Regions from separate parts of the Streptomyces sp. T12 genome, predicted to be linked through region 4. Evidence: riboswitches for the same ligand, from Rfam matches in the RefSeq annotation. Region 4 holds a riboswitch; each other region holds the start of a gene.
The links. Region 4 has a riboswitch for cyclic di-AMP ahead of PBV52_RS29770 (C40 family peptidase). Riboswitches for the same ligand answer to the same signal wherever they lie in the genome.
Positions count from the first base shown of each region.

Region 1: linked by a shared signal. The riboswitch ahead of PBV52_RS22490 (M23 family metallopeptidase) and the one ahead of PBV52_RS29770 (C40 family peptidase) in region 4 are both predicted to bind cyclic di-AMP.
Region 2: linked by a shared signal. The riboswitch ahead of PBV52_RS42410 (LysM peptidoglycan-binding domain-containing M23 family metallopeptidase) and the one ahead of PBV52_RS29770 (C40 family peptidase) in region 4 are both predicted to bind cyclic di-AMP.
Region 3: linked by a shared signal. The riboswitch ahead of PBV52_RS06315 (C40 family peptidase) and the one ahead of PBV52_RS29770 (C40 family peptidase) in region 4 are both predicted to bind cyclic di-AMP.

Region 1 is NZ_CP117866.1:5,019,809-5,024,315, reverse strand. Features, by position in the region: gene PBV52_RS22505 (dihydrofolate reductase family protein) at 1-233, shown strand, start outside; tRNA gene PBV52_RS22500 (tRNA-Met) at 290-363, shown strand; gene PBV52_RS22495 (PP2C family protein-serine/threonine phosphatase) at 477-1,562, shown strand; cyclic di-AMP (ydaO/yuaA leader) riboswitch at 1,823-1,980, shown strand; gene PBV52_RS22490 (M23 family metallopeptidase) at 1,992-3,020, shown strand; gene PBV52_RS22485 (aldo/keto reductase) at 3,149-4,093, shown strand; gene PBV52_RS22480 (PrsW family intramembrane metalloprotease) at 4,156-4,507, opposite strand, start outside.
Region 2 is NZ_CP117866.1:9,459,321-9,463,827, reverse strand. Features, by position in the region: gene PBV52_RS42420 (hypothetical protein) at 1-506, opposite strand, end outside; gene PBV52_RS42415 (GDSL-type esterase/lipase family protein) at 506-1,567, opposite strand; gene PBV52_RS42410 (LysM peptidoglycan-binding domain-containing M23 family metallopeptidase) at 1,784-2,719, opposite strand; cyclic di-AMP (ydaO/yuaA leader) riboswitch at 2,724-2,881, opposite strand; gene PBV52_RS42405 (alpha-galactosidase) at 3,189-4,507, opposite strand, start outside.
Region 3 is NZ_CP117866.1:1,451,085-1,455,591, reverse strand. Features, by position in the region: gene PBV52_RS06335 (helix-turn-helix transcriptional regulator) at 1-438, opposite strand, end outside; gene PBV52_RS06330 (ATP-binding protein) at 652-1,110, shown strand; gene PBV52_RS06325 (LysR family transcriptional regulator) at 1,114-2,037, opposite strand; gene PBV52_RS06320 (LysE family translocator) at 2,149-2,763, shown strand; gene PBV52_RS06315 (C40 family peptidase) at 2,849-3,322, opposite strand; cyclic di-AMP (ydaO/yuaA leader) riboswitch at 3,326-3,536, opposite strand; gene PBV52_RS06310 (hypothetical protein) at 3,877-4,185, opposite strand; gene PBV52_RS06305 (ATP-dependent Clp protease proteolytic subunit) at 4,193-4,507, opposite strand, start outside.
Region 4 is NZ_CP117866.1:6,568,251-6,572,757, reverse strand. Features, by position in the region: gene pcrA (DNA helicase PcrA) at 1-944, opposite strand, end outside; cyclic di-AMP (ydaO/yuaA leader) riboswitch at 1,356-1,509, shown strand; gene PBV52_RS29770 (C40 family peptidase) at 1,518-2,684, shown strand; gene PBV52_RS29765 (tellurite resistance/C4-dicarboxylate transporter family protein) at 3,086-4,141, shown strand; gene PBV52_RS29760 (hypothetical protein) at 4,119-4,472, opposite strand.

The DNA.
Region 1 (4,507 bases), 1.5 Mb from region 4:
CGGTGTACAGCAGCCTGGAGCCGTGTACCCGGCGGGCCTCCCGGCCGGCGCCCTGCGCGCGGCTGATCCTGGCGGCGGGGGTGCGGCGGGTGGTGACGGCTTGGCGGGAGCCGGACACGTTCGTGGTGGCGGCCGACGGCAGTGGGGTGCTGGCGGGACAGGGGGTGGATGTCCTGGTCCTGCCGGAGTACGAGAAGCGGGCAAAGGCCCCGAATGGTCACCTGCTGTCGTGACGCCGGGAAAGGCGTGTGCTTTCTGTCCTGCGGATGGCGTACTATTGAGTCATCGCCGCGGGGTGGAGCAGCTCGGTAGCTCGCTGGGCTCATAACCCAGAGGTCGCAGGTTCAAATCCTGTCCCCGCTACTGAAGGCTCAGGGCCGGAACTGATTCAGTTCCGGCCCTGAGTGTTTTCCCAGCCGTCGTCCGGTCAGCCCACACCACTCGCTCCCCACCCCCGCTTCGGCAACCCTGGTGAGGTGGAGGAACGGCGGATCTCGTACGCACGCCGGTTCGTCCGGCTGCTCCCCGCCCTGCTCACCGCGGCCGGGGGCGCGTACGACTACGCCACGCCGAGCGAATTCACCGGCGCTCCCTTCTTCACCGCCGCACCCCTCGTCGCCGCCCCGCTCTACTCGCTGCGCGGCACGCTGCTCACGGGGCTCGCCGCCTTCGCCGTCCTGCTCGTGCTCCGCATCGTGCTCGGCGGCACCCCCAGGGCGGAGGTGATCACCGAGCTGGCCACCGTGGTCACCGTCTCCGTCCTCGCCGTCCTCATCAACGTCCTCGTCCGCCGCAGCGACGAGCGCCTCGCCTCCGCCCGTGAGATCGCCGAGGCCGCCCAGCGCGCCGTACTGCCCGAGCCCGCCGAGCGGATCGGTGGGTTCAAGATCGCGGCACGGTACGAGGCGGCGCAGGAGGGCGCCTCCATCGGCGGCGACCTGTACGCCGTGCAGGACACTCCGCACGGCGTACGGCTCGTCGTGGGGGACGTGCGCGGCAAGGGCATGGGGGCGGTCGCGGCGGTCGCCGTCGTCATCGGGGCGTTCCGGGAGGCCGCCGAGCAGGAGGCCACGCTGGAGGCGGTCGCGCAGCGGCTGGAGCGGGCGCTGGCGCGTGAGCGCACGCGGCGTGAAGGGGTCGAGTCCTCCGAGGGGTTCACCACCGTCGTGCTCGCCGAGCTGCCGCACGGCAACGGGCTCGTGCGCCTCGTCAACCGCGGACATCCACCGCCCCTGCTGCTGTACGCCGACGGAACCGTGCGCTCGCTGCTCACCCCGGAGCCCGCGCTGCCGCTCGGCATGGGCGAGCTCGGCGCCTGGCCCGACCGGGCCCAGGAGGCCGGCTTCCCGAGCGGGGCCACACTGCTGCTGTACAGCGACGGCCTGTCCGAGGCGCGGGACGAGAACGACCGGTTCTACGACCCCGAGGCCCGGCTCGCGGGACGGGACAACGCCTGTCGCGAGCCGGCCGCGCTGCTCGGCGTGCTCGCGGCCCAGGTGCGCAGGCACTCCGGGGGCGGCATGGCGGACGACCTGGCTCTCATCGCCGTGCGACGGCCCTGATGGAGATCTTGTGGAGCAGACCCTTGATCACCGTCACCAACCGTGATCGGGTGACCGCCCTCCGCATAACAACTGACATTCCGTCAATACCTGTGTGGCTCCTGAGCCCTGGCCAACTCGCCCGATTTAGGCCACTCATGACCCGTAAGTCCGGGCGAAAATAGTTAATGATCAAGCGGAACAGCTTGGAATCCGTACCCCGCGTCTATTAACGTTCGATAACGCAGCGCGGTCGTCCCAGCCGTCACAAGAGTCGGCTCCGTGCGCACGCGCCGAATCCCGCAAGGGAACCGGGGAACCACCACCTTGGGGTGAATCGCACGGATACCGCCGTGAACTCACGGCCGGTATACGCGCGTAGGAGACCTTCCTGCTCCGAACCCGTCAGCTAACCCGGTAGGCGAGAAGGAAGGAAAGGAGCACGCCCACGTGGCGTCCAACCGGCCTGCCCAGCAAGCCCCGTTCGTGCCGAGTCAACGCAGTACCGACTCCTTCGGCTACGACAGCTACCGCACCGACGAGGGCCCGTTCGAGGAGTGGAACCCCACCGCGGACTCCATTCGTCCCGTACGCGGCAGGCATCGCGTCTCCAAGCAGCGCGGCGGGGGACTCGCCCGCAGCTCCACGGTTCTCGGCGTCGGTGTCATAGCCGCCGTCGGCGCGGGCGGCATGGCCAGCGCGAACAGCGGCAAGCCGCCGGTCGCCATCACCATGCCGGACCTGCCGCTGATCTCCGACGACGACTCCTCCGCGGCCGCCGAGGACTCCGCCACCGCGCTGAGCACCATGGGCGAGGCCGCCGAGGAGACCACGCAGGGCACTGCCGACGCCGGCGAGGCGCTGCGCAGCCGGATCATCGCGCAGGCCGAGCTGCAGCAGGACCAGATCGACAGCAAGGCCGCCGCTGCCGCCGTCGCCGCCGCCGAGAAGGAGGCCGCCGCCGCGGCCGCCAAGGCGGAGAAGGAGGCCGAGGCCAAGGCCGCCGCCGCGAAGGCCGAGGCCGAGGAGGAGGCCCGCAAGAAGGCCGAGGCCGAGCGCCTCGCCGAGCTGGCCAAGCAGTTCACACTGCCGACCTCCTCGTACACCATCACCTCGACCTTCGGTCAGGCCGGCGCCTACTGGTCCTCCGGCTACCACACGGGCCTCGACTTCGCCGCCCCCACCGGCACGCTGATCAAGGCGGTGCACTCCGGCACGATCACGTTCGCCGGCTGGGACGGGTCGTACGGCTACAAGACGGAGCTCACCCTCGACGACGGCACCGAGCTCTGGTTCGCGCACCAGTCCTCGATCAGCGTGAGCGTGGGCCAGAAGGTCAACACGGGCGACGTCATCGGCCGCGTGGGCGCCACGGGCAACGTGACCGGGGCGCACCTGCACCTCGAAGTGCACCCCGACGGCAGCGCGAGCGGCATCGACCCGATGGCGTGGCTGCGCGGCAAGGGCCTCACGCCCTGAGGTTCACCCACTTCTGATCCCCGGCGGTCCTGACGACTTACCCCCCGACGTCAGGGCTGCCGGTTTCCGCTGCGTGCGCAATGATGCGTGCGGAATACAGGCTTCTGGTGCGGGTGTTGGGGAAGAGCATGACTTCTCTTCGCAAGCTCGGCTCCTCCGACCTCGAGGTCTTCCCGCTCTCCCTCGGTGGCAACGTCTTCGGCTGGACCGCTGACGAGACCCGGTCCTTCGCCGTCCTGGACGCCTACGCGGCGGCGGGCGGCAACTTCATCGACACGGCCGACTCGTACTCGGCGTGGGTCGAGGGCAACGTGGGCGGCGAGTCCGAGGCCATCATCGGCAAGTGGGTCAAGGCGCGCGGCAACCGGGACGACGTCGTGATCGCCACGAAGGTCAGCCAGCACCCCGACTTCCAGGGCCTGACCGCGGCCAACATCAAGGCGGCCGCGGACGCCTCCCTGCGCCGCCTCGGCACCGACCACATCGACCTCTACTACACCCACTTCGACAAGCCGGAAGTGCCGGTCGAGGAGATCATCGGCGCGCTGGACGAGCTGGTGAAGGCGGGCAAGGTCCGGCACATCGCCGCGTCCAACATCTCGGCGGAGCGGCTGGCGGCCTCCCTCGCCCTCTCCGACCGCGAGGGCCTCGCCCGGTACGTGGCCCTTCAGCCCCACTACAACCTGGTCTCCCGTGACACCTACGAGGGCGAGCTCCAGAACCTCGCCGAGCGGGAAGGCCTGGCGGCGGTCCCGTACTACGCCCTCGCGTCCGGCTTCCTCACGGGCAAGTACCGCGCCGACACGGCAGTACAGAGCCCGCGCGCCCAGGGCGCCGGCAGGCACCTGGAGACGGAGCGGGGGCGCAGGGTGCTGACCGTGCTCGACGAGGTCGCCCAGGCCCACGAGGCCCCGGTGGCCACGGTGGCCCTGGCCTGGCTCGCAGCCCAGCCGACGGTGGCGGCCCCGATCGCCTCGGCCCGGACGCCGGAGCAGCTGCCGGCGCTTCTGGGGGTGGGGGAGCTGAGGCTGACGGACGAGGAGCTCGGGAAGCTGACGGCGGCGTCCGCCTGATGCTTCGCAGCACACCATGATCACGTCCGGTACGGCGCGCGATGACCTACGATGCGTCGCGATCACGTCCGATACGGGTTGTACGCGGGATACGGTGTCGCCGGCCCATACCGGGGCCCGTACACGTGCCCGTACGGCTGCCCGTTCACCTGCCCGTTCACCTGCCCGTACGGCTGCCAGTAAACCGGCACCGGCGCCCCGTACCCGTACGCCGACCAGGCCTGCGCGGCACCCGCGTGCTCAAGCGCCGGCCGCGCGAGCTCCCGGCGTCGCCACAGTTCGTGCAGCAACTCCCGTTCCCGTACGGCGAAGTCGGCGCCGGCCCGGCCACGGCGCCCCCGGCGTCGCAGGAAGGCCAGTGAGGTGGCGTACGCCTCGTACTGCGCCACCGCCCGGGCCGCAGCGCGCCCCCCG
Region 2 (4,507 bases), 2.9 Mb from region 4:
TCGGGCTTGTCGCGGGTCTGCGAGAGGCGGCTGACGACGAGTTCGTAGCGTCCGTCGCCGTCGAGGTCGCCGGGCCAGGCGTGCTGCACGGTGTAGCCGTCGGCGGCGGCGAGCGGGATCTCGGCGTAGCCCTGCGCGAGGTCGAGAGCGGCCGGGCTCGGCCGCTGCTCACGTCCGCTCACGATCGCGCGCACGGTGTACGTGCCCGTGCCGGGGGTGTTGTCCTGGTATGTCGTCGACTTGGTCACCGGGGCGCGGTTCAGTCGCCGCCCGTTCTTGTACACGTTGAAGGCGAGGGCGTCGCCGTACCGCGCGTACTCGGTGCCGAGGAGCCGCCAGCTGAGGAAGGTTCCTCCGCCGGAGGGGACGGCGACCAGGCCGCGGTCCAGGTTCTCCACGATCCGGTGCGGTTTCTCCGCGGAGTGGCCGGCGGGCGCGGAGAACAGGCCGGCCAGCAGGGTCGCGGCGGCGACGGCACCGATTCTTCGGCGTCGGTCGAGGCCCACTAGAGCTCCTTTGCGAGCAGGGCGATCAGTCGGTCGGCCACCCTGCGATGGCCTTGGGCGCTGGGGTGGACGGTGCCGTTGAAGTCACCGTCCGCCGGGGAGAGCCAGTCGGTCGTGTCGACGAACTCGGTGCGCGGGTCGGCGAGTTCACCGACCACGGCGGCGATGTCGTCGGCGTGTGCGCCGTTGAACGGGCGCAGCGCGAGGATGCGGGCGTGCGGCGCGGCGGCCCGCAGCTGGTCGAGGTAGGCACGATAGGCCGCCCGGAATGCGTCCGAGCCGTACGTCGCGTCGTTGGTGCCCTGGTTCACCACGATCACGTCGGCCCGGCGGTCGGAATCGGCCCGGGAGCCCACGTGGTTCCAGCCGTACGCGTCCGCCGCGGCCGGCACTCCCCCGTTGCCGGTCTGGATCACACCCTGGCGACCGAAGCCGACCTGAGTGAGCGAGGCGCGCAGGGCGTCGGCGACGAGTGTGGGGTAGGCCGCTGTCCCGTCGGCGCAGTCGGAGGTGTTCACCTCGCACAGAGCCATGACGCCCTGCGTGATGGAGTCGCCGTAGAAGACCAACTTCCGGGCGCTGCGAGCAGGTTGATGCAGCAGGTGTCCGCCGTCGCCGAGGCGCAGTCCGGTCAGGACGACACCCGTCTCAAGCGGCGGAGTCCAGCGGTTGGCCCGGGAGAAGACGTCCTTGACGGAGATCTCGACCGAGTGGGGTCCCCGACCCTCCGCCGTGATCTCCAGATCGCTCCGGTCGACCGCGCGCAGCCGCTTCGGCCTGCCGTCGACCGACACATAGACCTGCGCGGGCACGGTGATCGAGGCGACGTCGAAGAGAGCGTGGATACTGCTGCCGGTGAAGCGGAACCTCAGCCGGGAGCCCGAGTTGACGGTGGTGGCCGCCTCGGCGGTCCGGCCCCAGTGCCCCTCGTAGGCCAGACGCCTGTCGTCAGGCCGTACGACGTTCGGGTCACCGGACGCCAAAGCGGGCTGCTGGGCACCGAGGAGCAACCCCACGGCCACCGCGGCGGCCAGGGACGTACGTCTGTCGACGCCGGACACGGGAACCTCCATGAGCCGCAGAAAGCGCTTGCACCCTAACGGAGATCACTGTGTCCTCACCCTCCCCGCACTGTCGACACCTTGGACACCTCTACCACAAGACCGCAATGGAACGATCATGAACGAGCAAGGCCGGACACACCGAAGGCCGGACCCGGGGATCGAGGTCCGGCCTTCGGTTGCGTGTCAGGCAGGTGGTTGCGAGGAAGGCGGTCGTCAGCCGACCGGGATGCCCTTCGAGCGGAGGTAGGCGACCGGGTCCACGTCCGAGCCGTAGTCCGGCGTGGTGCGGACCTCGAAGTGGAGGTGCGGGCCGGTCACGTTGCCGGTCGCGCCGGAGAGGCCGAGCTGCTGGCCCGCGGTCACGGCCTGGCCGGCCGAGACGGAGAGCGACGACAGGTGGGCGTACTGGGCGTAGTAGCCGTCGGCGAGCTGGACGACGACCTGGTTGCCGTAGGCGCCGCCCCAGCCCGCGGAGACGACCGTGCCCGCGCCCACGGCCTTCAGCGCGGTACCGGTCGGGGTCACGAAGTCCACGCCGGTGTGGTAGCCGCTGGACCACATGCTGCCCGCCACCTTGTAGGCGGTGCTGACGGCGGCACCGGCGACGGGGGCGGAGAAGCCACTGGCGGTGCTGGTGGTCTCGGCGCTCCGGGCGGCCGTGGTCGTCTTCTTCGCGGCGGAGGACTTCTCAGCGGACGAGTCCTTGGAGGGCGCCGAAGAGGAGGAAGAAGAGGAAGGCGACGAGGACTTGGGGGCGCTCGCCGCAGCCTTCTTGCCGATCGTGAGCTTCAGGCCGGGGTGGATCAGCGACGGGTCCTCGCCGACGGCCTCGCGGTTGTCGGCGTAGAGCTTCTTCCAGCCACCGCTGACGTTCTGCTCGTCGGCGATCTTCGAGAGGTAGTCGCCGACCCTCACCGAATAGGTCCGCACACCCGTCTTCTTCTCGGCGGCCTTCTTCTGGACCGCCTTCTTCTCGGCGGACGGAAGAGACTGAACGGCCTTTTCCGAAACGGACTGAGAGGGAGCGGCGTGGGCACCCGTGGCCCCGATGAGCGGGAGGGCGAGAGCGGCGCCACCGGTTCCGGCGACGGCGATGGAGCGGGTGAAGCGCTGGGACTTCGGACGGCGGTGCTTACCCTTCGCGGGCATGGCGAATTCCTCTCCGGCGCCTGCGAGGTGAGCTGTCGGGTGCGGGCTGGAGATGCCCGGTCACGTCGGGACGCGACTTGACCCCAAGCCGTTCCGGAGACCGGAACAGGCGGTTGTACCTGTGGGTCCCCCGCTCCTGCCGTACACGGGTGAGTTTGCGCGGGATCCGGTCGGCGGCAGGATTAGGCGTCCGTCCGGATTGGTGGCGAACGTAAGCGAGGAAGACGCAAGGGAACAAGTGAGAGGTTCCGTCCGAATGCGTTCCTGTTGATCCCTTGTGGGAATTACCGGTCACCCTCCGTGGATTATCGGGGCGCCGCCCGACTCAAAACCCCTTGAAAGCCACGTGTATTACGTGAACATGACGGGCGACGCACGGTCACGAATATGACGCTCCTCACGTGGCACCGCTCCAGCTTCCTTTGCTCCAGAGCGAGTTGGAATGAAGGCGCCAATTCGGACAGAACTCCTAGATGCGACGCAGTCGGATAACCGTCGCATCAAGGTCGCCACGCAAGCCGGTGCGCAGTCCATGATGCGCCAATACGGCACCTCTGTGAATTTCGCCCGTTTCAAGGCATTCGTACGATGCTGTCGGGTCGAGAGCGCGCAGCCGCAGCGCTGGGACGGCCTCGCCGTAACTCTGGGCCTGGAGCCAGGCGAGGACGACCGTCTCGTCCCCCAGCACGTACTGCACCGCGCTCAGCCCGCCCCGCGGCGGCCGCAGCCGATAGAGGTCGCCACGCTGCACCACGGGCCGGATCTCCTTGTAGAGCGTCACCCACTTCCCGGCCTCGGCGAGCTCGTCCTCGCTCCACCGGGTGAGATCGCCGCCGACGCCGAGCACTCCCGCCATGGCGCTCACGAACCGGAAGCGCAGCGAGCTGGCACGGTGGTTGAGCATGGCGTTCGGGCTGTCGGTGACCCAGGCGGCCATGACCCTGGCCGGGTGGATCTGACTGAAGCCGTGCTGGATGGCGAGCCGGTCGAGGGGGTCGGTGTTGTCCGAGGTCCACACCTGGTCCGTGCGGCTCAGCACGCCGAGGTCGATCCGCCCGCCACCGCCCGAGCAGGACTCGAAGGCGACGCCCGGGTGAGCGGCACGCAGCCGGTCCAGCAGGCGGTACAGGGCGCGCACGTGGTCGACCCACAGGCGCTGCGGGTACGGCTCACCGGGCCAGCCGGCGTCGGTGAAGCAACGGTTGAAGTCCCACTTCACATAGTCGATGGGGGCGCTGGAGAGGAGCCCGTCGAGCTGCTCCCAGAGGTACTCCTGGACGTCGTCGCGTGCGAGGTTCAGTACGAGCTGATTGCGGAATTCCGTCCGCTTTCGTCCCGTTTGATGCTGCACCCAGTCCGGGTGGGCGCGATACAGCTCGCTGTCCGGATTGACCATTTCCGGTTCGACCCAGATGCCGAACTGCATCCCGAGCGCGTGCACGTACTCGGCGAGCGGCTTGAGGCCCGACGGGAAGCGGTCGGGGTTGGGCGCCCAGTCGCCGAGCCCGGCGCGGTCGCTGGTGCGCGTCCCGAACCAGCCGTCGTCGACCACGAACAGCTCGACGCCGATGGCCGCGGCCCGCCGCGCGAGCACACTCTGCTGCTCCTCGGAGATGTCGAACTCCGTCGCCTCCCAGGAATTGAACAGCACCGGCCGGTCCCGGTCGGCGTCCGGGATCACATACGCGCGCTGATACGCGTGCCAGGCCCGGCTCGCCCCGCCGAAGCCACCGTCGCTCCACAACCCGGCGAAGACGGGCGTCACGAAGGACTCCCCCGCCGCCAGCC
Region 3 (4,507 bases), 5.1 Mb from region 4:
GGCGTCGTCGAGCCCGCCCACCGCGGCCCGCGTCACCGCCCGGGCGTACTCGGGCGTCTGGAGCAACCCGGGCACCACGGAGGTCTCCAGCGTGCGCATCGCGCTCGCCTGGGACTCCAGGCTGATGAAGTCCCGGTACGTCGGCGGCAGCACTCCGCGGTACGCGTGCCACCAGTGATGCCGCCCGCCCCCCTCGTCGGATCCCGCCAACACCACGAGCAATTCGCGCAGTTGGGAATCCTGTACGCCGTACGCGTCCAGCAGTAACCGCACATCGGCCGGTTTCACCCCACTGGCGCCGGTCTCGATCCGGCTCACCTTGGACTGGTGCCAGCCCACCAGCCGGGCCGCCTCACCACTGGTGAGCCCGGCACCGGTGCGCAACGCACGCAGTTCCGCGCCCAGTTTCCGGCGGCGCACCGCGGGACCGTGCTGCATGGGCAACTCCTTACTCCAACCGAGCCGCCCAAATACGGTCTGCCGTCGCAGAGTTCACCGCTTCGAGCGACAGATATATGCATATCTTGGTGGATCGGCACCCTGACGGCCCTGGTAATGGCAGTCTGGCGACGAAGCACCAGTCCGGGACCGTACTCGAACCATCCGCTCCGTGTCGGACTGCGGTCCCGTTGGGAAAGGGACGACGTCGCCATGGCAGATCACCTGGAAGCATCCGTCACTCTGCCGAGCGATCCAGCCTCGGTCTCCGCGGCCCGGGCCTACGTGGTCACCACCCTCGCGGAGTGGGGACTGCCACCGGACACGGAGGCGGCCGACACCATCCGGCTGATCGTCTCCGAACTCACCACCAACGCCGTACAGCACACCCTCGGGCAGTCACCCACCTTCACGGTGGACCTCGAGCTCGACCGTGACGAACACCTGCGCATCGGGGTCACCGACAGCCACCCGCGCTTCCCCAAGCGGCTGCCGGCCGCCGTCCAGCAGGACAACGGCCGTGGCCTGGTCATCATCCGCTGGCTGACCGCGGAGTGCGGCGGCAAGCTGAGGGTGCGGCCCACCCGCGAGGGCGGCAAGACCGTCTCCATCGAACTGCCGTGGACTGCGGCCGCGGAGCCGGTGCCGGCTGCGGGACAGCAGGAACCATGACGCTCAGGGCTGCTGTGGCTGCCCTGCTCGTCCGTACGTGCCGCGCAACAGCGCCCGGAAGGCGTCCGCCGCGGGAGCTGCCTCGTCGCTGCGGAAAGCGACCGAGATCGTACGGCGCAGATCGCCGCCCTCCAGCGCCCGCACCCCGACCGGCGTGACCGACGTGCGCGCCACCATCTCCGGTACGACCGCCACCCCGAGCCCCGCACTGGCCAGTGCGCACACCAGGAGGTACCCCGGCGTCGGGACCCGCACCGAGGGCGTGGCACCGGCCTCGGCCAGCACCGCCTCGACCGCCCGCCGGGCTGGAGCGTCCGGTGCCATGCTGATCAGCGGCTGCCCCGTGAGCTCGGCCAGCGGCAGTCGTGCGGCACCGCTGGTGAGGACGTGGCCCGGAGCGGACACCAGGACCAGTTCCTCGACCAGGATCGGCTCGACGGCGACGGAGGACGGCAGCGGGACCGGATCGCCGGGTGTGTAGGCGTGGGTCAGCGCCAGATCGATCTCCCCGGCCGCCACGGCGGCGACACCGGCCGACGGTTCGTAGTCGGCGACCGTCAGCCCCACATCCGGATGTGCCCGGCGGAAGGCGCTGAGGGCCGGGGGCAGCAGATGGATGCCCGCGGTCTGGAAGGTGCCGAGCCGGAGGGTCCCGCCCGTCAGGCCGGTCAGCCGGGCCAGTTCATGCCGTGCCTGGTCGAGTTCGTCGAGCACCCGCCGCGCCCGGGCCACCAGCAGCTCGCCCGCACCCGTCAGCCGCGCCCCGCGGTGGTGCCGTACCAGAAGGGCGGTGCCCGCCTCGCGCTCCAGTTTGGCCAGCTGCTGGGAGAGCGCGGGCGTGGTGTAGCCGAGCCGCTCGGCGGCCCGGGTGATCGAACCCGCCTCGGCGACCGCCACCAAGGCGGCGAGGCGGGTCGGGTCGTACATGGTGGGTGTCCCTTCGCGCGCGGCGCCGAGCAGCAGGCTAAAGCATTGCTTAAGGACTACCCAGAATATTCGACATACCTGCTGAAGGCTTCGGCGCGGCAGGCTGGCCGTATGGACGCTCAGCTCATCGCCTTCACCGGGGTCTCCGCCGGCCTGGTCGCCATGCCCGGGGCCGACTTCACCGTCGTCGTACGCAATGCCCTCGTCTCCCGCCGGGCCGGGATCGTCTGCGCGCTGGGGATCGGGGCCGGGCTGCTGGTCCATGTGACGCTGGCGGTGGTGGGAGTCGCCGCGGTCCTGGCCGCCGTACCGGCGCTGTTCCGCGCGCTCCAGGTGGCGGGCGGCGTCTATGTGCTCTATCTGGCCGTCCAGACGCTGCGGCAGCGGCACACCGATGGGGAGAACGCGCAGGAGGATTCCACCGCGCGACCGCTGCGGCAGGGCTTCGTCACCAACGCCCTCAATCCGAAGGCGTCCCTCACGTTCCTCAGCGTGCTGCCGCAGTTCCTGCCCGCGGGGGCTCCGGCGCTGCCCCGGACGCTGCTGCTCGCGCTGATCGTGGTCGCGATCGCGCTCGTCTGGTTCCAGGTGGTCGCCCTGCTGGTGGACCGGCTCGGCAGGTGGCTGCGCCGGCCGCGCACCGCACGGGCGGTCACGACCGTCACCGGCGCCGCGCTGACGGCCTTCGGCGTGGCACTCCTCGCCGGGCCGCTGCGGGCCGTCTGACAGCCTTTGCCGGCGCCCGGCCTTCAGTCCGGGGCCCCGGGGGCGCTGACGGCGCGTCAGGCAGCCGTCAGCGCCCCCGGGGAGGTCACTTGACCCGGCCGTACCAGACGCTCCTGGTCCAGATCTTCTGCAGCCTCACGACGTCCCCGCTCTTGGGGGAGTGCCAGATCTTTCCCTTCCCGGCGTAGATGCCGACGTGGTAGACGTTCGACCCCGAGTGGAAGAACACCAGGTCCCCGGCCTTGCGGTTGCCGGCAGAGATGTGGCGGGTCTTGTTGTACTGCTGGGCCGCGGTACGGGGCAGCTTCTTGCCGGCCTTCTTGTACGAGTACAGCGTGAGCCCGGAGCAGTCGAACCTGTGCGGACCTGTGGCGCCCCACTTGTACGGGGAGCCCTTCTTGGAGGCCGCGATCTGAAGTGCCTTCGTCGCCGGCGTGGCGGCTTCGGCCTCGGAGGCGAAGCCGGGCGCCACGATCGAGCCGCCCACTGCGGCGATGGTGAGAGCCGAGGCCGTACCGGCCCGGACCATGAGCGACGGGACACGATTGAGCGCAGTCATGCGCAACCCTTCGTCAGCCGCCTGTGAAGGATGACCTGTCGGATTCGGGCTGGCGAAGTTGCCCGGTCGCGTTGCCGCGACTTCACCCCAAGGGTTGCTCGGATCGAACGAACGTCCGCTCCGGCGACCCGTCTTGCTCGGGTCCTCCACTCCTGCCGATCCACTCCTGTCGACCGGTCATCCGGGCGGCGGCAGGACTCGGCGTCCGCCCGGATCGCCCCGCCGCTGTGGCGGGGGCTTGTCGTCAGACAGGGATCTTGACGCACGGATGAACGAAAAACCCAACGGAACCGGGGATTTGTGGCGTTACTCACCACTCACCCGTTCGGGTGGACACCCCCGTGTTCGACCGGGTGTCCAGGTATCCGACGAGCCCCGGACCAGCGATGGAGCGTCCCATTCCGCCTTGGGGTCATGCCTGTTGCGCAACTTGAGGGGTGCGTAAAAGGGAAGGTTTCTACGCCGAAAGGGGGTACGCCTTTTGGTCCGTTTCAGCTCCCGTCCGGACGCCTCGGCCGTGGGGCGAGGCGTCCAGAACCTGTCTGAACGAGTCGTCAACTGTCGGAGCGCGACGGCATCGTGACGCGAGCCGTGCGGCGTTCACCGTCCAGCACGCGCAGCGCACGCGCCAGCGTGGGGGAGTGCAGCTCGGTCTCGCCCCGCTGGTGCATCAGCGCCAGCGCGTCCCGCAGCTCGGCCGCCCTGCCGACGAGCGCCTGGGCGGCGCGCAGTCCGCGGTAGGTGTCGCCGTGCCGCGTCGGGTTGATCCGGCCGAGCAGGTCCACCACATCGAGATAACGGTCTATCAACTCCCCCTCGGCACGCGTCAGCGCGGGCAGGGGCGGCAACTCGGGTGGAAGCACCGGCCGATCACCGCCCTGTGGGCGGCGCGAGAGTGGCCTTGCGGCTGGGGATGATCCGGTCCACCAGCCCGTACTCCAGCGCCTCCTGGGCGCTGAGGATCTTGTCCCGCTCGATGTCCTGGCTCACCTGCTCGCGGCTGCGCCCGGTGTGCCGGGCGAGCATCTCCTCCAGGCGGGTTCGAACGCGCGTCAGTTCGTCGGCCTGGATGGCGAGATCGCTCGCCTGCCCCTCGATCGGCTCGGGGAGCCCCGGCTGATGGATCACCATGCGGGCCCCGGGCAGCGCGAATCGCTTCCCCGGAGTCCCCGCGGCCAGCAGTGC
Region 4 (4,507 bases):
TCCTCGCTGGGCGGTACGTCGACCGGGTGCTCGCTGGTCCCCACGAGCTCGCGCACGAGGGCGTACTGCGCGTGGTTGGTGTCCTGGTACTCGTCCACCAGCACATGGCGGAAGCGACGGCGGTAGTGCTCGGCGACGTCCGGGAAGGCCCGCAGCAGGTTGACCGTCGTCATGATCAGGTCGTCGAAGTCGAGGGCGTTGGCCTCCCGCAACCGCGACTGGTACATGGCGTAGGCCTGGGCGAGGGTCTTCTCGAAGCCGTCGGTCGCCTGGGCGGCGAAGTCCTCCTCGTCGATCAGCTCGTTCTTCAGGTTGCTGATCTTGGCGCTGAAGGACTTGGGCGGGAACCTCTTCGGGTCGAGGTCCAGATCCCGACAGACGAGCGCCATCAGCCGCTTGCTGTCAGCGGCGTCGTAGATCGAGAAGGACGACGTGAACCCGAGTTTCTTGCTCTCTCTCCGCAGGATGCGGACGCACGCGCTGTGGAAGGTCATCACCCACATCGCGTTCGCGCGCGGGCCGACGAGCTGCTCGACGCGCTCCTTCATCTCGCCCGCGGCCTTGTTGGTGAAGGTGATCGCGAGGATCTGGCCCGGATGCACACTCCGCTCGGCCAGCAGATGGGCGATGCGGTGGGTGAGCACGCGCGTCTTGCCGGACCCGGCGCCGGCCACGATGAGCAGCGGGCCGCCGGAGTGCACGACGGCCGCACGCTGGTTCTCGTTCAGCCCCTCCAGCAGCGCGGCGGCGTCGATGGCCGGGCGCGGGGCGCCGTCGCGGTAGTAGGCGTCCCGGTCTGGAGGCACGTCGAACTTCCCGCCGAACAGATCGTCCGGAACCGGCTCCGGAGAGTGATCGTCCTCGGGCGGTGGCGGGGGCTCCTCCCCATGGGCCCGTGGGGCCTGGAGGTCCGCCAGGAAGCTGTCGTCAAAGAGGCTGCTCATCGCTCTCCGAGTCTAGGGCGCCCCACTGACAGCCCGCGGCCACCCCGAGAACATCGCCGGTTTTCAGAACCGGATGATCTTCCAGACCGGCCACACCAGACACCACCCTCACTCTCCACACCCTCCCCATCACGATCCGCAATCACCCCCAAGCCGCACTCCCCGCCAAGGACCTAGCCACCCACCAGCGGCCGAAGACGACTAAAGCCCGACACCCCACCCGAAACAGCACCACGTCCCCATAAACACACCCCCATCAACCCCAGCCCACAACGCCCTGACTCAAGGTCACGAAAATGTATCGGGCATATCGAACATCAACCTTCACAGGGGCCACACGAGTTGGCTACCGTGCCGGACAGGCCGTACGACCCCCACCGGCGAACGTCGCCGGGCCGCACGGCCTCCGCCGAGTCTGGTACGCCGCCGCGCTGCCGGAGCCGGGGACCCACCGAACTTGGGGTGAATCGGCCCGACCCTGCCCAGGGACAGGCCGTAGGGCAACCCTTCCGAACCATCCGCCCGAACCCGACAGCTAACTCGGTAGGCGGAGCACGGAAGGAGTCGCCTCCCTTGGCGTCGCACCGCAAGTCGCGTCCCGCTGGTACGCGCGTAGCAGGCATACGGACCCCCGCCCTCGCCACGGCGGCCCTCACCTCCGTGGCCCTGCTGTCCCAGACGGCCAACGCCAGCCCCTCGGCAGACGACAAGCCGAGCCTCGAAGAGGTCGAGAAGAAGGTCGACGACCTCTACCGCCAGGCGGAGTCGGCGACCGAGAAGTACAACGCGGCCAAGGAGAAGACCGCGAAGCAGCGCAAGCGCGTCGACACCCTCCTCGACGACGTCGCCCAGCGCACCCAGAAGCTCAACGACGCGCGCGAGGAACTCGGCCGCAACGCCGCCGCCCAGTACCGCACCGGCGCCGCCGCCCCCGACACGGCGACCTTCCTCCTCGCGGACACCCCGCAGGACTACTTCGACCAGACCCAGCTGATGGACCGTATGACCGGCCGTCAGAAGGAAGCGGTCGACGACTACTTCACGCAGCAGTCCGCGACGATGAAGAAGCGCCAGGAGGCCACCCAGAGCCTGGAGACGCTCACCGAGTCGCAGAACGACCTGCAGACCGCGAAGACCACCGTTCAGCAGAAGCTCTCCGACGCGCGCGAACTCCTCTCGAAGCTCACGGCGGAGGAGAAGGCCCGCCTCGCCGCCATCGAGAAGCGCAAGCAGGAGGAGGCCGCACGCAAGGCGGCGGAACTGGCCCGGCAACAAGCAGAGGCCGAGCGCCAGCGCCAGGAGGCGGCCCAGCAGCAGGAGAGCAGCGAGTCCTCGTCCGACTCGAGCACCTCGGACTCGTCCGCGTCGGACTCCTCCTACGCCACCAAGGCCGAGAAGGCCCTCGCCTTCGCCCGCTCCCAGATAGGCAAGCCGTACGTCTGGGGCGCCACCGGCCCCGACTCCTACGACTGCTCCGGCCTCACCCAGGCCGCCTGGAAGGCCGCGGGCGTCGACATCCCCCGCGTCACCTACGACCAGGTCAACGCCGGCACCACGGTCTCCCTCTCCAACGCCCAGCCCGGAGACCTGATCTTCTTCTACGACGACGTCACCCACGTGGGCATCTACATCGGCAACGGCATGATGATCCACGCCCCCAAGCCCGGCGCGTACGTCCGCGAGGAGTCGATCTACTACGACGGAGAGTCGTCGATCCACAGCGTGGTCCGCCCGGCCTGACGGTATGCGCGCACGGCGCGCCTTTCCCTCACGCGCGCGTGGCCTCGTTTCCCCACGCGCGCGTGGCGCCGTTACGGGCACGCACGCGTGAGGGCGCACCCCCGCGGCGCAGCACCCGCGTACGGCGGGAAGGGGCCGTGCCGGGGGGTGTCCGCCCGCAGCGGCGGGCGTCAAGACACGGCACCTCTAGCCCAACGGCAACCGCCCGACCGAGGACGGACACCCTCCGGCACGGCCCCGACCCACCCACCGAACCGCACGCGCTACGCGCACCCCCACCCCACCCGCACAGGCCGCCGCAGGCACCCCCGCCCAACCGCCGGAGGCAACACGCGGGTATTTCACCCCACCCGCGCGCGTGCCCCACCGGCACCCCACCCCCCGCTCCCTAGCATCGGCCCATGCCCACCCCCGCCCCCGCCTCCCCCCTCCGCACCTGGTGGTCGCAACGTCCCCCCACGGCCGGCGCCGCCGTCATGGCAACCGGCATCCTGTCGGTATCCCTGCACCAGACGGGCTACGAAACCCTCTCCCGGATCGCCCTGGCCCTGGCCTGCGCAGCCTGGCTGGCCCTGGCCGGAGACTTCCTCGCACGGCTCCTGTGGGACCGCGACAGGTGGGTGAAAGAGGCAGCCACTCCGGCCGCCCTGACGGCCATCGCCGCAACGACGGTTCTGGGTACCCGTTTCACCGCCCTCGGCTGGCAGCCCCTCGCCAAGGCCCTCCTGGCCATGGCGGCCCTGCTCTGGCCGGGCCTCCTCATCGCGGTCGTACGCCACTCGCACCGCCGCATGCCCGGCGCGGTGTTCCTGGGCTGCGTGGCCACACAGGGCCTGGCCGTCCTAGGCGCCACACTCGCCGCGTCCGAGGCCACGGCATGGCTCGCCCACACGGCACTCGTACTGTTCTGGCTCGGCCTGCTGCTCTACGCCGTCGCGCTGACCCGCTTCGACCTACGGCAAGTGGCCCACGGCGCCGGCGACCACTGGGTGGCGGGCGGCGCCCTCGCTATCTCCGCCCTCGCCGGTTCGAAGCTCATCGCCGCCGACAGCGCCCGCCTGTACCTCTGGAACGACGACGACGACAGCAACGCCCTGCGCACGGTGACCGTAGCCCTACTCGTACTCGACCTGTCCTGGTACGCCGCCCTGCTCATCGCCGAGATCGCATGGCCACGGCTGCGCTACGACGTGCGCCGCTGGGCAACCGCGTTCCCCATGGGAATGACCGCCGCGGCGGCCCTCTCCGTCGCCTCCGCCGTAGACCTGCCGTGGCTCAAGACCCCCGGCGAGGTACTGCTGTGGATCGCGGTGGCGGCATGGCTGACGGTCACCGCAGCCGCGCTACGGACTTACACCAGACAAGACCCCGGCACCGGCCCCAGACCCGACGCCGGGACAAGGACCGACCCGGGAACAGTCCCCGGGTCCGACATCACGTCCACAACACAGCGATGAAGACGTTCGCCGTGGTCAGCAGCCCCACCACCCCGAACAGACTCTTGTCCACCGTCTCGTCGTCCCGCTTCACATAGACGAGGCCGAGGATCACGATCAGCAGCGCCAGCTTCACGCCGATCTTGATGTTGTTGACGGGCTGGTCGTCCGCCTGGTTGAGACCGACGAGGATCACCCCGGTGACCAGCATGGTCAGCGCCCCGTGCAGCATCGCGGGGACGAACCGGGCGGTGCCCTGGCCCATCGCCTTCATCTGGGTGAAGAAACCACCGAGCAGCGCGGCGATACCGATGATGTGCAGGCCGACGAAGAGGTGGATGAGTACGTCCATGGTGCCGGAGCCTAATGAGCGCCGAACAACCACCC